DNA from 4 places in the Actinoplanes sp. NPDC048967 genome. Region 4 is predicted to be linked to each of the others. Evidence: riboswitches for the same ligand, from Rfam matches in the RefSeq annotation. Region 4 holds a riboswitch; each other region holds the start of a gene.
What was found. Region 4 has a riboswitch for cyclic di-AMP ahead of AB0C12_RS14915 (C40 family peptidase). Riboswitches for the same ligand answer to the same signal wherever they lie in the genome.

Region 1 (3,410 bases), on a different contig from region 4:
GGCGACGACGGCGACACCAACCTCGGCGATCTGGTCGCCGACAGCGACGCGCCGTCGCCTGAGGAGATCGTCCTGACCGCGCTGGAGCGTCAGCGCATCGAGGGACTGCTGAACCACCTCGACGACCGGTCGGCGGGCATCATGCGCGCCCGGTACGGCCTCGAGGACGGTCGCGAGCACTCGCTGACCGAGGTGGCGTCGCGGTTTTCGCTCTCCCGGGAGCGCATCCGCCAGCTGGAGATCCAGGCGCTCGGCCGGCTGCGTGAGCTGGCCCGGGCCGAGGGCCTGCAGGCCGCGTAAGGCAGACCACCAGTACGGCGAAAGGCCGGTGACCCCTGCGGGGACACCGGCCTTTTCTCGTGCCTGCTACTCGGGTGACCCGGCTCAGGTGACCCGGCCGTAGCCGTTCGGGGTCATGATGTCGATCGTGCGCTTCTTGACGGGCTGGCCCGCGCGGGAGGCGTCGATGATCTGGCCACCGCCGACATAGATGCCGACGTGTCCGTTGCTGCGGTAGAAGACCAGGTCGCCCGGCTTGAGCTGGGACCGCGAGATCCGTGTCGTGGCGCTGTACTGAGCGGCGGCGTTGTGCGGCAGCGACTTGCCGGCGGCCCGCCAGGCGGCGGAGGTCAGGCCCGAGCAGTCGTAACCGTCCGGCCCGTCAGCGCCGTAGTCGTACATGACGCCGATCGCGTTGTAGGCGAAGGTGACAGCCTTACCGGCGGAGCCCGCGATGGACGGGATGTTGCCGGTGTACTTGCTGGACTTCTCGGTGGGCGAGCCGTAGGCGGCGGTGCGCATCGCGTACAGCTTCTTGAGGTCGCCCTCGATCTTCTTCTTGCGCGCGTTGAGGGCCTTGGCCTCAGCTTCCTGCTTCTTCTGGGTCGCCTTGAGGGCGGCCTGGCGCTCGGCGAAGTTCTCCGTCGTCGCGCGGTACTCCGCGATGTCGCGGCCACGGCTGCGGGAGATCTGCTCGAGGATGCTCATCCGGTCCATGAGGTTGTCCGCGCCCTCGAGCACGACGTTCATGGTGCCGATGTTGCCGGTCTTGTACGCCGACGCCGCGATGGCGTCCATCTGCGAGCCGGCGGCCTCCAGCGCGGCCTTGGCCGGGCCCAGCGACGCGGCCAGCTTCTTTTCCTCGTCCTTGGTCTTCTTGAGGCTGATGTTCATCTTGTTGTACGACTCGATGACGTCCTCGAGCTGATCGGACGCCTTGTCGATCTTCTTCGTCAGCTCACTCGTCGACGGTTCCGCGTGTGCGGCGGTCGCGGTGGTGCCGGTGATCGCGATCGCCAGGGCGGCAACCACCAGCGCACGGAGCCTCGTGCGGGCGTGTGGCAACGGTTTGTGGCCTTTCTTCCGCTCGGGCCGCCTACCGGGTTAGCTGACGGGTTCGGGGCGGGAAGAAGGCCCCTACCGCTCGCGCGGATTCACCCCGGTGCTGCTTCGGTTGGTTCCCCGGTTCGTCGTGGCGGAGGCGGTGACCGTGGGGGATCTGGTCGCCCGTTTCCGCCGGCGAGGATTCGGCGGCGTTGGCCGGCGCCACCGAGGGTGTGGCTGCGGACCGGACCAACCGCATTAACTTATCGGCGCGCGGCATTAACACAAGAGCCCGTAGAGTGACTTGCGCCAATGATCACAAATAAGAGAATGATCCCGATAACGGCGGGCAACAAATCCGTTCCGCAGCGTTACTTTTCCTACTCTGCCATGGCCGGCGGGGAAGTGCGTGCGGCCGGGACCCACTTGTGGGAGACGACCCGTTCGGCCCAGAAGGAGAAGAACGGGATGGTGCCGGCCAGCATCACCAGCAGCATCCGGCCCAGCGGCCAGTGCGCCCGGCGGCTCAGGTCGAAGGCGGCGACCAGGTAGACCATGTACAGGAAGCCGTGGATCGGGCCGATCGCGGCCACCACGGTGTCGTTGTCACCCAGGTACTTCAGCGGCATGCCGACCAGCACGAGCGCGATCAGGACCACGCCGACGATCCAGGCGATGATCCGGTAGCGGGTGAGGGCTCCCTGCACAGTGCACGTCCTTTCAGCCGGCGCTGGCGCGACGGCCGGGGTAGTCGCTCGGCCGGGCTCCGGGGTGGGCGGCCAGCCAGCTGAGGTAGTCGTTGTAAGCGGCCAGCTCGGGATCGTCGTCGGCCGGCGCCACCTGCGCCACCGGCACGCGGACCGGGCGGCGCACGGTCACCGGGGCATCCTGGCGTGGCACGGGCGGCTGCTCCGGTTGTGGCTCAGCCTCCGCGGGGCCGTCCTGCTCGGCGGCGCGGGCGGCGCGGCGCTCCTGCTGGACCTCGCGGAACCAGATGAACACCACGAAGAGGGCGAACACCGGCCACTCGAAGGTGTAGCCCCAGCTGAGCGAATTGCCGCCGGTGGCCCGGCTGAACTGCCACCAGCCCAGGGCCAGGAAGCCGGCCACGAGCACGAGCGCCAGGATGTGGCGCGCGATCCACGCGGGGGTCCACAGCCCTTTCATGTCCCTCAGCGTACCGGCGGGTTTGGCGGCAGGGCGCACGGGCAACCGTTGCAGCAAGTACTTCTGCGACCGAGGAAGGGAGCGCCGTCATGACCGACGCCCGGCTCGACTCCGCCGGCGACGAGACCGTCGTCTCCGAGAACGGCATCGACCCCGCGGGGCTGGCCGACGACGATCTGTTCCGTGAGCTGGCCAGCCTGCACCGCACCCGGCTGCAGACGTTGCGGCACGGGCCCGACGCGGCCCTGGCCAACCACCTGCGGCGGACCGAGGAGCTGGAGAACGCGTACCTGTCCCGGTACCCCGGCCGTGAGGTCGATCCGGACCGGCTCACCCAGGACTTCTGAGAGGACCCCGGACTTCATGATCTCCTCGGTACGCGGCCGGCTGAACCGGCTGCGACGGGACTACGCACCCCACGAGCACCGGCCGCTGGACGGCTACGTCGCCACGATGGGGGCGTTCGGACTGCTCGCCGGCAGTCTGGCCGCCGCCGCCAAGCTGACCGCGAAGCCCGTACCGGACCGGCCGGCCACCGCCGACATCGTGCTGATCTCCATCGCGACGCACAAGCTGAGCCGGTTGATCGCCAAGGACGCGATCACCAGCCCGCTGCGCGCGCCGTTCACCCGCTATGCGGAGCCGGGCGGCAGCGGCGAGATCAACGAAGAGGTACGCGACCAGGGCAGCTCCCTGCGCCACTCCGTCGGTGAGCTGGTCAGCTGCCCGTTCTGCCTGGCCGTGTGGGTGGCCACCGGGCTGACCAGTGGCCTGGTCTTCGCGCCCCGGCTGACCCGGCTGGCGGCCACGGTCTTCACCGCCACGGCCGCCTCCGACTTCCTGCAGATGGCGTACTCCCTGGCCAAGGAGGCTGCGGAGGGTGACCAGCAGAGCGACGAGGACGACCGGCCGGCGCTGGC
Region 2 (3,410 bases), on a different contig from region 4:
AACTTCGCGGCGGACCGGGAGGCGGCCGACTACGCCGTCCGGCTGATGCCCGAGCTCGTGCTGTCGGCCCGGGCCAACCGGCAGTTCCTCGGCCGGGCCGTGCGGTTCCTGGCCGGCGAGGGGCGGATCCGCCAGTTCCTGGACGTCGGCACCGGGCTGCCCACCGCCGACAACACCCACGAGGTGGCCCAGGCCGTCGCCCCGGACGCCCGCGTCGTCTACGTCGACAACGACCCGCTGGTCCTGACGCACGCCCGCGCGTTGCTGACCAGCAGCCCCCAGGGGGCCACCGACTACCTCGCGGCCGACGTCCGCGATCCGCAGGCCATCCTCCGGGCCGCCGCCACCACACTGGACTTCGGCCGGCCGGCCGCGGTGGTGCTGTCCGGCATCCTCAACTTCGTCATGGACGACGCCGAGGCCCGGTCGGTGGTCGAGCAGTTCATGGCCGCGGTGCCCGCCGGCAGCTTCCTGCTGATCTCGCATCCGACCACGGAGGTCAACGGCGAGGCCGTCGAGGAGTCGATGCGGCAGTGGAACGAGAGCGGCGCGGCTCCGATCAGGACCCGCACCATCGAGGAGATCCGCGGCTTCTTCGCCGGGCTGGAGCTGCTCGAACCCGGCGTCGTGACCTGCACGGCCTGGCGGCCGGACCCGCGGCACCCCGGCATCACCGAGGTCGTGTCGGAGTTCGTCGCGGTGGGCCGCAAGCCCTGAGCGCCGGTGGGGGCCCGGCTGCCCCACGGGGGTAAGGCAGCCGGGCCGGCTCATCACAGCGACAGACGCTGACCGGGGAAGATCAGGTTGGGGTTGCCGCCGAGCTGCGCCCGGTTGAGCTGGTACAGCGCGTGCCAGCCGCCCTTGACGTGCTGGGCTGCCGCGATCCTGGCCAGCGTGTCGCCGGACTTCACCGTGTAGTGCTGGCCGGTGGCCTTGACCGAGGTGCGCTTGGTCGCCGCCGACTTCTTGTGCGTGGTGGTGCGCGACGCCGTGGCCTTCTTGCCGGCCGACGACGAACCGCCGGTGTTCTTCGCCCGGTAGGACTTCGTCGAGCCGGCCTTCTTGCCGCACACCGGCCACGCGCCGATGCCCTGGCCGTCGAGCACCTTCTCGGCGATGCGGATCTGCTCCGCGCGGCTCGCCTTGTTCGCGGTGCTCGCGTACTTGCCGCCGCCGTACGCCTTCCACGTGCTGCGGCTGAACTGCAGGCCACCGTAGTAGCCGTTGCCGGTGTTGATGCTCCAGTTGCCACCGGACTCGCACTGCGCGACCGCGTCCCAGTTGACCCCGGACTGCGCCGCGGCCGGAGAGGCCGGGCCCAGCAGGGCGACGGTGCCCGCGGCACCGGCCACGACCAGGCCGAGGGCGCGCAGAGACTGCTTGTGGATCTGTGCCATCGAGTGAACCTCCACGCCTGCGAGGTCAGCTGTCGGGTTCGGGCTGAGGTTGCCCGGCCGCTGTGGTGCGGCTTCACCCCGAGGCGCGCGGGGAGCGCGCCGGAGAACCTGTGGGTCCCCCGCTCCATGCCTGAGTTGAGTTCCCAGCCCGGTCGGCGGCAGGACTCGGCGTTACCGACCGCGGGGCCCGCGTCAGCGGACCGGCCGACGGTAACCACGTTGCCCGCCACGGAACCAACCTCCGGGGGCCTAACGTGACGTTGTTCTCAGCTTTTGCCCACTTTTGATCTTGGCCCGAATCGGGACAGAACCGGTCGATCTACAGGGGCAGCCACTCCGTGGCCGTGGTCACCGCCCGCAGCACCTCCGGCAGCGGTTCGACGCCCAGGCCGGGCCCGGCCGGCACGCTCAGATGGCCGTCACGCAGCACGAACGGCTCGGTCAGGTCGGTGCGGAAGTAACGGTCGGACGCCGAGGTGTCGCCGGGCAGGGTGAAACCCGGCAGGGCGGCCAGGGCCACGTTCGCGGCCCGGCCCAGGCCCGTCTCGAGCATGCCACCGCACCACACCGGTACGCCGTGCGCGACGCAGACATCGTGGATCCGGCGCGCCTCCAGATACCCGCCGACGCGGCCCGGCTTGACGTTGACGATCGCGGCGGCGCCCATGCTGATCGCCGCGGCGGCGGTACGGGCCGAGGTGATGGACTCGTCCAGGCAGATGGGCGTGGTGATCAACTTCGCCAGCTCGGCGTGGCCGAGGATGTCCTCCTCGTCCAGCGGCTGCTCGATCAGCAGCAGCCCGAACGGATCGAGCCGGGCGAGGTGCCGGGCGTCCGCGACCGTGTACGCCGTGTTCGCGTCGACCTGCAGCAGCACCTCGTCACCGAAGCGCTCCCGCACCGCCCGGACCGGCGCCACGTCCCACCCGGGCTCGATCTTCAGCTTGATCCGCAGGTAACCGGCCGCCAGGTAACCACCGACGGCGTCGAGCAGCTCGCCGAGCGAGGACATGATGCCCACCGACACGCCGCACGGGACCCGGTCGTGCACGGCGCCCAGCTCACGGCCCAGCGGCCGCCCCTGGGCGCGCAGCTCGGCGTCCAGCACCGCGGTCTCCAGGGCGGCCTTGGCCATCCGGTGACCCTTGAACGGCGCCAGGGCCGGCCCCACCGCGTACGCGTCCAGCCGCGGCGCGGCCGCCAATGCCGGCACGAGGTAGCGGCGCAGCACGTCGGCGGCGGCGTCGGTGTACTCCGAGGAGTAGCGGGGGTCGGCCATCGCCACGCACTCACCCCAGCCCTCGGCCTCGCCGGTGACCACCCGCACCAGCAGCACGTCCCGGCCGGTCTCGGTGCCGAACGAGGTGCGGAACGGCGTGACCAGCGGCATGCTCACCCGGCGCAGCTCCACGCCCCGAAGTCTCACCGGCCGTACTCCCCGGAGCCGCGGGTGAGGACGTACCAGCCGTCGCGGTCGAAGCCGGCGAAGCGCAACCGGTCGGCGAGCAGCGTGCTCAGCGTCTCCCGGACGGCGACCCGCCAGTCCTTGGCCGCCCCTGGAGCCCGGCGGCGCAGGCTCTCGATGTCCTCCGGCACGGCCACCACCAAGGTCTGGCCCCGGAACGAGCCCGGCACCGGCCCACCGGCGCCGGAACGGCGCAGCGCCACGGTGGCGGTCGGCGGCCGCACGGCGCGCACCGGCCTGCCGGCACCGGCGGAGACGACCGCCGGCGCGGCGAGATCCCAGCGCACCATCAGCCGGTCGCTCTCGTCGTCGCCGTTGATCCGGTCGTGCATCGGGCCGTAGAAGTTCGCCAGGTACTCCGTCGGGACCGCGCCCAGCTTGGCCAGGTTGAAGTAGGCGTTGCGGGCCACCAGCGGGTCGAACGTCCAGCTGATCGTGCTGATGCCGCGCTGCAGCGCCCAGACCCGCTGGTGCTGCTTGAGCGCGAAGCCGACGCCGCGCCCGGTCGCGGTCGCGGACACCCCGGCGATGTGGCTGTGCAGCTCGCG
Region 3 (3,410 bases), on a different contig from region 4:
CCGCAACTTCGCGTACTACGACGCCCGTACCGTGCGGGACTCGTCGCTGTCGGCCTGCATCCAGGCCGTCATGGCCGCCGAGGTGGGTTTCGTGGAGCTGGCCCACGACTACCTGGGCGAGGCCGCCCTGATGGACCTGCACGACCTGCACCAGAACGCCCGGGACGGCGTGCACGTGGCGTCCCTGGCCGGTTCCTGGATCGCCCTGGTGGCGGGCCTGGGCGGCATGCGTGACTCCAACGGGCAGCTCTCCTTCGCGCCCCGGCTGCCGAGCCGGATCAACGCGCTGGAGTTCTCGCTGCTCTGGCGCGGCCTGCGGCTGCGGGTGCAGGTCACGGCCGACGAGGTGACCTACTCGCTGCGCAACGGCGGTGGGTCGGCGCGTCTGGACCTGCTGCACCACGGCAAGGAGGTCACCATCACCCAGGTGAAGCCGGTCGTGCTGCCGATCCCGCCGGCGCCGCCGACGGGCCCCGCGCCCAGCCAGCCGGCCGGTCGCGCCCCGGTGCGCCGGAACACCGGCGTCTGATTCCGCAACGAAGAAGCCCCCGTCCTCCGTGAGGAGGACGGGGGCTTCTCTGCGCTCGCCGCGCTAAAGCATCGAGACGTGTACGTGGTCCGTGTGATCACTGGGACCGTGGTACGACTTCCAGCCGGTGGCCGGGAACCAGATCTGTTTGTTCCAGATGACGTAGAGGATGCCGAGCCGGTCGGCGTTACGCACCAGGAAGGCCATCAGGTTGTTGCCGTACTCCCGGGTGTCCTGGTTGTGCCACGGTGAGAAGCCGCTCTTCTGCAGGGACCAGTCGCAGGCGCGGCCCTTGGGATGCTCGAACGGGCCGCCGTTGCGGTGACAACCGACGAACCGGTTGAACTTGGCCTTCTTCACTTCCTTGTACATGTGGAAGGTGCGCGCCGTGATGCAGCCACCGGTGGTCGGGTCGTCGACGTTGCAGGACTCCGGTCCGAACTCGCCGTCGGAGTTGCGCGGTGCGGGTGCGGCGATCTTGGACTTGACGTCCACGAAGCCGCCGGTGACCGACTTGCCGCCGACCTGGGCCAGCGCCTTCTCGGCCGACTCCTTCTGCTTCTCCATCAGCGCGAGGTTCTGCTTCTGCGCCTTGACCTCCTGGTCCAGGCGCGTCTTGCTGGCGGTCACCTCGTCGATGGCCTGGTCCAGCTCGCGCAGCTTGCCGTCGTTGAGGGCGTTGATCTCCTCGAGGGAGACCGCCTTCTTGAGGAAGCCGTCCGGGCTGGTGGTGTTGAGCAGGAAGCCCATGGTCGAGATGCCGCCGGTGCGGTACTGCTGAGCGGCGACCGCGCCGACCTCGGGCAGCAGCAGGTCGCGCTTCGCCTCGGCGTTCTTGACCTTGAGGGCGAGGCCGAGCTGGGTCTTGGTCGACTTGGCGACCGCCGCCTTCGCCGTCAGATAGCGCCGGCCCGTGGAGTCCAGCACGTCGTTCAGCAGCGGGTTGTCGTCGCCGTCGTCGGCGGTGGCCGACTTGGTGTCGTCCGGATCGGCGTTCGCCGGGGATGCGGGCGCGAGCATCATCGTGACCGCGGCGAGCGGTGCCAGGGCGAGGATCAGCCACCGGCGGGGTCTTGCCGTCATTCAGAATCCTTCCGCGTGACCACCGGCCGGGTTAGCTGACGGGTTCGGGACGGAAGCAATCCCTACCACTGACTCGTGGATTCACCCCGGTAGTTCTGTGGTTCCCCGGCTCATCTTGCGACGATTAGATGGTGGGCTGCCGGCGCCTTGGGGGCAGCGCCTTCTGGCAGTGACCGGCGGCCAGCTTACCTGACAACGGCCGAACCGGCAGTGCTGCCGCGGACGGCAAAACGGTTACCGGACAACGACTTTCCGTCACCGCTCGATGGAATGACGCAGGTCATAGCCCGTAACGGCACATTAATGTGAGTCGTTGCATTCTTTCCGTCGATTGCTCACCATCAGTGCACGATCGATTGCGTACGGTGTGACGACTGTCGATTCTTAGCATTGATGGGTAGTGTTCGTCACGGTCTCAGCGCAGACCGCCGCCTAATCGCCGCACGGCGAGCCGGGGAACCACTCGAGTAATGGGGTGAATCCGATCCGCGCACCCCCGCGCGATCGGTAGGGATCGCTTCCGTCCCGAACCCGTCAGCTAACTCGGTCGGCGGCCGACGGAAGGAATGTTCGTGAGGCTCAACCCTGTCCGCCGGCGATTAGCGACCGTGCTCGCGGTCCTCGTCGCCACCTCGGGGCTGGCGCTCGCCGCCCCGACCTCCGCCTCCGCCGCACCCCGCCCCTTGGCCGCGCCGGGCGACTCGGGAGACGACGGCGAGGGCGGCTCGAAGTCCCTCATCAAGCAGCTCGAGGCGGCGTCCAAGGGCTTCGTCGAGGCCCAGGAGGCGCTGGACCGCTCCAAGAAGCGCCAGCGGGAGCTGACCGCCAAGCTCAAGGAGCTCGACACCCAGCTCGGCCCCAAGCAGGCGGCGCTGGACGAGATCGTCCAGCGGGCGTACCGCACCGGGCGGCTCGGGCCGATGTCGGCGATGATCACCGCCGACTCCACCGGCAGCATGCTGGACCGGGCGCAGACGCTGGAGACCATCGCCGTCAAGCAGGACCGCGCGGTGCGCGACCTGAAGGACAGCCGGGACCAGCAGGCGCAGGCCAAGACGGCGATCGACACCGCTGTCCGCGAACAGCAGCGCCAGCTCACCGTCATGGCCAAGCGCAAGAAGCAGGCCGAGGACGCGTTGAAGGTCGCCAACGCCGCCAGCGGCGGATCCTCGAGTTCGTCGTCCGGCGGCGGTACCTCCAGCGACGGCGGCAGCAGCGCCCTGGCCGCGCCCGCGCCGCGCAACTCGGACGGCTCCCTGCCGAGCGAGTCGTGCAGCGTCAACGACCCGACCACCTCGGGCTGCATCACGCCGCGCACCCTGCACGCGATGCAGGAGGCGAAGAAGGACGGTTTCAACCACTTCATCGCCTGCTTCCGCCACCAGAACAGCGGTGAGCACCCGAAGGGCCGGGCCTGCGACTGGGCCGCCGACAAGGGCGGCTTCGGCGGCGACGCGACCGGGGCCAGCAAGGACTACGGCAACCGGCTGGCGAACTACTTCATCAAGAACGCGAGCCGGCTCGGGATCCTCTACGTCATCTGGTACCGGCGGATCTGGCTGCCCAGCAGCGGCTGGAAGTCTTACTCCGGGGCCGGCGGTGACCCGTCGAGCGACCACACCAACCACGTGCACATGTCGATGCGCTGACCGCGGGGGTGCGGGGCCTACCGCTTGACGTAGGCCTCGTACTCCTTCAGCACGTCGTCGGTCGGGCCGTCGGCGCGGATCAGGCCCGATTCCAGCCAGATGGCCCGCTCGCAGGTGTCGCGGATCGACTGCTCGCTGTGGCTCACCAG
Region 4 (3,410 bases):
TGCCACGCCTCACAATCCGCCGGGCAGCACCCCCTCCTCGATGTCGGCGAAGTCGTCCTCGCTCGCCGAGAGGTACTGCTCCCAGGACTGCTTGTCCCAGATCTCCACCCGTGTGCTCGCGCCGATCACCACGAGTTCGCGGTTCAGCGCCGCATACTCCCGAAGATGCGCCGGGATGGTGACCCGGCCCTGCTTGTCGGGGATCTCGTCGTGCGCACTGGCGAAGAACACCCGGCTGTAGGCCCGGGCGGCCTTGTGGGTGACCGGCTGTTCGCGCAGCTGGTCGGCGATCCGCTGGAACTCCGGCATCGGGAAGACGTACAGGCAACGCTCCTGCCCCTTGGTGATCACGACACCTCCCGCCAACTCGTCGCGGAACTTCGCCGGAAGGATCAGTCGGCCCTTGTCGTCCAGGCGCGGGGTGTGCGTGCCGAGGAACATCGGCCCAACCCCCCTGCCCCGGGCGCCGCCGCAGAGCCAGCTCTGTGCGGATCACCTGTCGTCTGGGCCGGCAAATTCCCTCGGATTCAGCTCCTCCTCAGGCCCTGCCACTGCGCTCCACTCTACTCCACTTCCCTCCACTCGCAACCAGAATGACGGCTTCCGCGAACCCGATTCGCGGATGTATCCGCACGTCAGAGCCGGTGGGGTGGAAGTGGAGGGCCGGGCGGGCCGCACCATGGTCCACTTTCCGACATGCCGCCCACCCGGGCACGAAAGTCCCCCGATTTCGGGCGTTGGGGAAGGCGCGGTTGCCCTTCGGCACCCCATCGGGGAGGAAAGTGGAGGAGAAAGTGGAGCGGACATGACAGTGGGGCGCGACCCCGTACCGGGTCGCGCCCCACTGAACTGTCGTACTGCTCTTACTGGTGCTGTCGGTGACCGTACCGCTGAGCGGAACTCAGACGAGGCGGCGCACGACGTAGTTCTTGCCGTAGACCTTCTGCTTCTTGACCTTGTCACCCGTGTGCGGTGCGGCCCACATGTAGCCGCCGCCGGCGTAGATGCCGACGTGGGTGCCGTAGGAGCCGGAGCGGAAGACCAGCAGGTCGCCGGCCTTCTTGCTGCCCTTGCCGACGGCCTTGCCGTACCGCTGCTGCGAGTTGGCCTTGTGCGGCAGCTTCTTGCCGGCGGCCTTCTTGTAGACGTACATGGTGTAGCCGGAGCAGTCGAACCGGTTCGGACCGGAAGCACCGAACTTGTACGGCGCACCCTTGTGCTTGGCCGCCTCGGCCAGCACCTTGGCCGCCTTGTTCTGGGTCTTCACGGTGATCTTGGTCTGGCTGCTGCGCGTCGAGGTGTAGCCCTTACCGCCGGAGAAGACGGTGCGGTAGTACAGCGACGAGCCGGGCTTGGTCAGGATCGAGACCGCGCCCTTGGAGTCGGTCGACCGGGTGACCCAGGTCTTCCACGACTTGCCGCCCCGGATCTGCAGCTTGACCTTGACGCTCTTGACGCCCTTGCCGGTCTTCGGGTTGATGAGCTTCGCGGTCACCCGGACCGTCTGACCCTTCTTCACCGACCTCCTGTTGTAGGAGTTCGTGAGCTTGGGCTTGACGGCTGCCGACGCGGCCGCAGTGACGGGCGCCGGAGCGGCGGAGGCCGCCGGGGTGCCGATCAGCTGGCTGGCCGCGAGGCTGAGACCCAGGGACAGAGCGATGGGACCGGTGCCAACGGTACGACGGCGCCGGTGCGAGGTGCTTTCGTGCACGGTAGAGAGATCCCTCCGGCACGCCTGCGAGGTTAGCTGTCGGGTTCGGGCGGGAAGGTTGCCCGGCCACCGATGGTGGCTTCACCCCAAGGTCCTCCGTGGTACGCCGCGACTGGCGCGTACCCCGTGGGACCGAATCTGGGTCCCCCGTCCCTGCCCCCGTATGCCTGTGTTGTCGTTCGCGTACGTGTGGTCGCGCCGCTCGGACCGGGGCAGGGCTCGGCGTGGTCCGTTGCGGTGCGAGCGGCGAGCGGGCGCTCACCGGCTCGTCCTTGCTACCCGATTTCCGGGTGACGTGCAGGACTCCCCTTGGCTACGGAGAGTATTTGGCACGCGAACCCCTGTCCGGTTTGTAACCACGCCGTGACAAATGCCAGTGCACCAGGTGATTGGCTGATCACTTTACGTCGAAGGTTACGGGTGAAACACAACACACAAAAAGCCCGACGGGGCCGATCATGGGCCGGATCCAGGTCGGGAGAATGTGACCGTAAACGCCCCCACCGGCGCAAACTCGGCGACAGGCGGCGTAGTGGAGATCATCCGTTCGGCCGAGGGGGCCACCCAGCGGTGGATGTCCACAGGACGCACCCAGGGCCACTCGACGTAGTGTCCGTTTCCGGTACCCTCGTCGCCGTGACGGACGGGAAGATGCCCCTACGGGCCAAGGTCGCGACCTCCGTGTCGCGAACCGCTGCGGCGCTCTCACGGGCGGCCGGCCGCGGCGACGGCTCGGTGATCGGCGGGTGGATCGGTCTCAAGATCGATCCCGACCTGCTGAAGAACCTCGCCGCCGGCCGCGCGATCGCGCTGGTCTCGGGCACCAACGGCAAGACGACCACGACCCGGTTCACCGCGGCCGCCCTCGGCGTGCTGGGCCCGGTCGCCACCAACTCCTTCGGCGCCAACATGCCCACCGGGCACACCTCGGCCCTGGCCAAGGCCGGTGCCACCCCGTTCGCGGTGCTCGAGGTCGACGAGCACTACCTGGCCCGGGTCATCGACGAGACCACCCCGCGGGTGGTCGCGCTGCTCAACCTCTCGCGCGACCAGCTCGACCGGGCCAAGGAAGTCGCCATGATGGCCCAGATGTGGCGGACCGCCCTGGCCGCCCACCCCGACGTGCACGTGGTCGCCAACGCCGACGACCCGATGGTGGTCTGGGCGGCGGTCAACACCGCGCACGTCGTCTGGTTCAGCGCCGGCCAGCGCTGGCACGACGACTCGTTCGTCTGCCCGGAGTGCGGCTCCCCGATCGAACGGGCGAACGGCGACTGGCGCTGCACCGGGTGCCCGCTGCGCCGCCCGCAGGCCCAGTGGACCGTCGAGGACGACGGCGTCATCGACCCCCGCGGCGACTGGCACCTGGTCAAGCTCCAGCTGCCCGGGCACGTCAACCTGGGCAACGCCGCCACCGCGCTGGCCGTGGCCGCCGAGTTCGGCGTCCGCCCGATAGAGGCCGTCCCCCGGCTGGCCGGCGTCGCCTCGGTGGCGGGCCGCTACGCCCAGGTGGAACGCGACGGCCGCAACATCCGGCTGCTGCTGGCCAAGAACCCGGCCAGCTGGCTCGAGGCGTTCGACATGGCCGAGGTGGCCCCCACCCTGCTGTCGATCAACGCCCGCGACCCCGACGGCTTCGACACGTCCTGGCTCTACGACGTCGACTTCTCCCCGCTGCGCGGCCGGCAGGTGCTGATCA

Region 1: it holds a riboswitch for cyclic di-AMP, as region 4 does, so the genes downstream of both, AB0C12_RS36785 (NlpC/P60 family protein) here and AB0C12_RS14915 (C40 family peptidase) in region 4, are expected to answer to the same signal.
Region 2: it holds a riboswitch for cyclic di-AMP, as region 4 does, so the genes downstream of both, AB0C12_RS01190 (transglycosylase family protein) here and AB0C12_RS14915 (C40 family peptidase) in region 4, are expected to answer to the same signal.
Region 3: it holds a riboswitch for cyclic di-AMP, as region 4 does, so the genes downstream of both, AB0C12_RS23130 (hypothetical protein) here and AB0C12_RS14915 (C40 family peptidase) in region 4, are expected to answer to the same signal.

What each region holds. Positions count from the first base shown of each region.
Region 1 covers NZ_JBEZFL010000011.1:86,824-90,233, reverse strand. The annotation lists gene AB0C12_RS36790 (sigma-70 family RNA polymerase sigma factor) at 1-300, shown strand, start outside; gene AB0C12_RS36785 (NlpC/P60 family protein) at 385-1,311, opposite strand; cyclic di-AMP (ydaO/yuaA leader) riboswitch at 1,359-1,493, opposite strand; gene AB0C12_RS36780 (DUF3817 domain-containing protein) at 1,704-2,030, opposite strand; gene AB0C12_RS36775 (hypothetical protein) at 2,044-2,490, opposite strand; gene AB0C12_RS36770 (DUF6158 family protein) at 2,580-2,837, shown strand; gene AB0C12_RS36765 (DUF1360 domain-containing protein) at 2,857-3,410, shown strand, end outside.
Region 2 covers NZ_JBEZFL010000001.1:241,747-245,156, forward strand. The annotation lists gene AB0C12_RS01185 (SAM-dependent methyltransferase) at 1-717, shown strand, start outside; gene AB0C12_RS01190 (transglycosylase family protein) at 771-1,397, opposite strand; cyclic di-AMP (ydaO/yuaA leader) riboswitch at 1,402-1,545, opposite strand; gene menC (o-succinylbenzoate synthase) at 1,717-2,823, opposite strand; gene AB0C12_RS01200 (GNAT family N-acetyltransferase) at 2,820-3,410, opposite strand, start outside.
Region 3 covers NZ_JBEZFL010000005.1:294,124-297,533, forward strand. The annotation lists gene AB0C12_RS23125 (glycoside hydrolase family 65 protein) at 1-529, shown strand, start outside; gene AB0C12_RS23130 (hypothetical protein) at 593-1,612, opposite strand; cyclic di-AMP (ydaO/yuaA leader) riboswitch at 1,616-1,753, opposite strand; cyclic di-AMP (ydaO/yuaA leader) riboswitch at 2,032-2,181, shown strand; gene AB0C12_RS23135 (hypothetical protein) at 2,179-3,261, shown strand; gene AB0C12_RS23140 (ABC transporter ATP-binding protein) at 3,279-3,410, opposite strand, start outside.
Region 4 covers NZ_JBEZFL010000003.1:507,389-510,798, forward strand. The annotation lists gene mraZ (division/cell wall cluster transcriptional repressor MraZ) at 10-441, opposite strand; gene AB0C12_RS14915 (C40 family peptidase) at 902-1,711, opposite strand; cyclic di-AMP (ydaO/yuaA leader) riboswitch at 1,718-1,899, opposite strand; gene AB0C12_RS14920 (MurT ligase domain-containing protein) at 2,363-3,410, shown strand, end outside.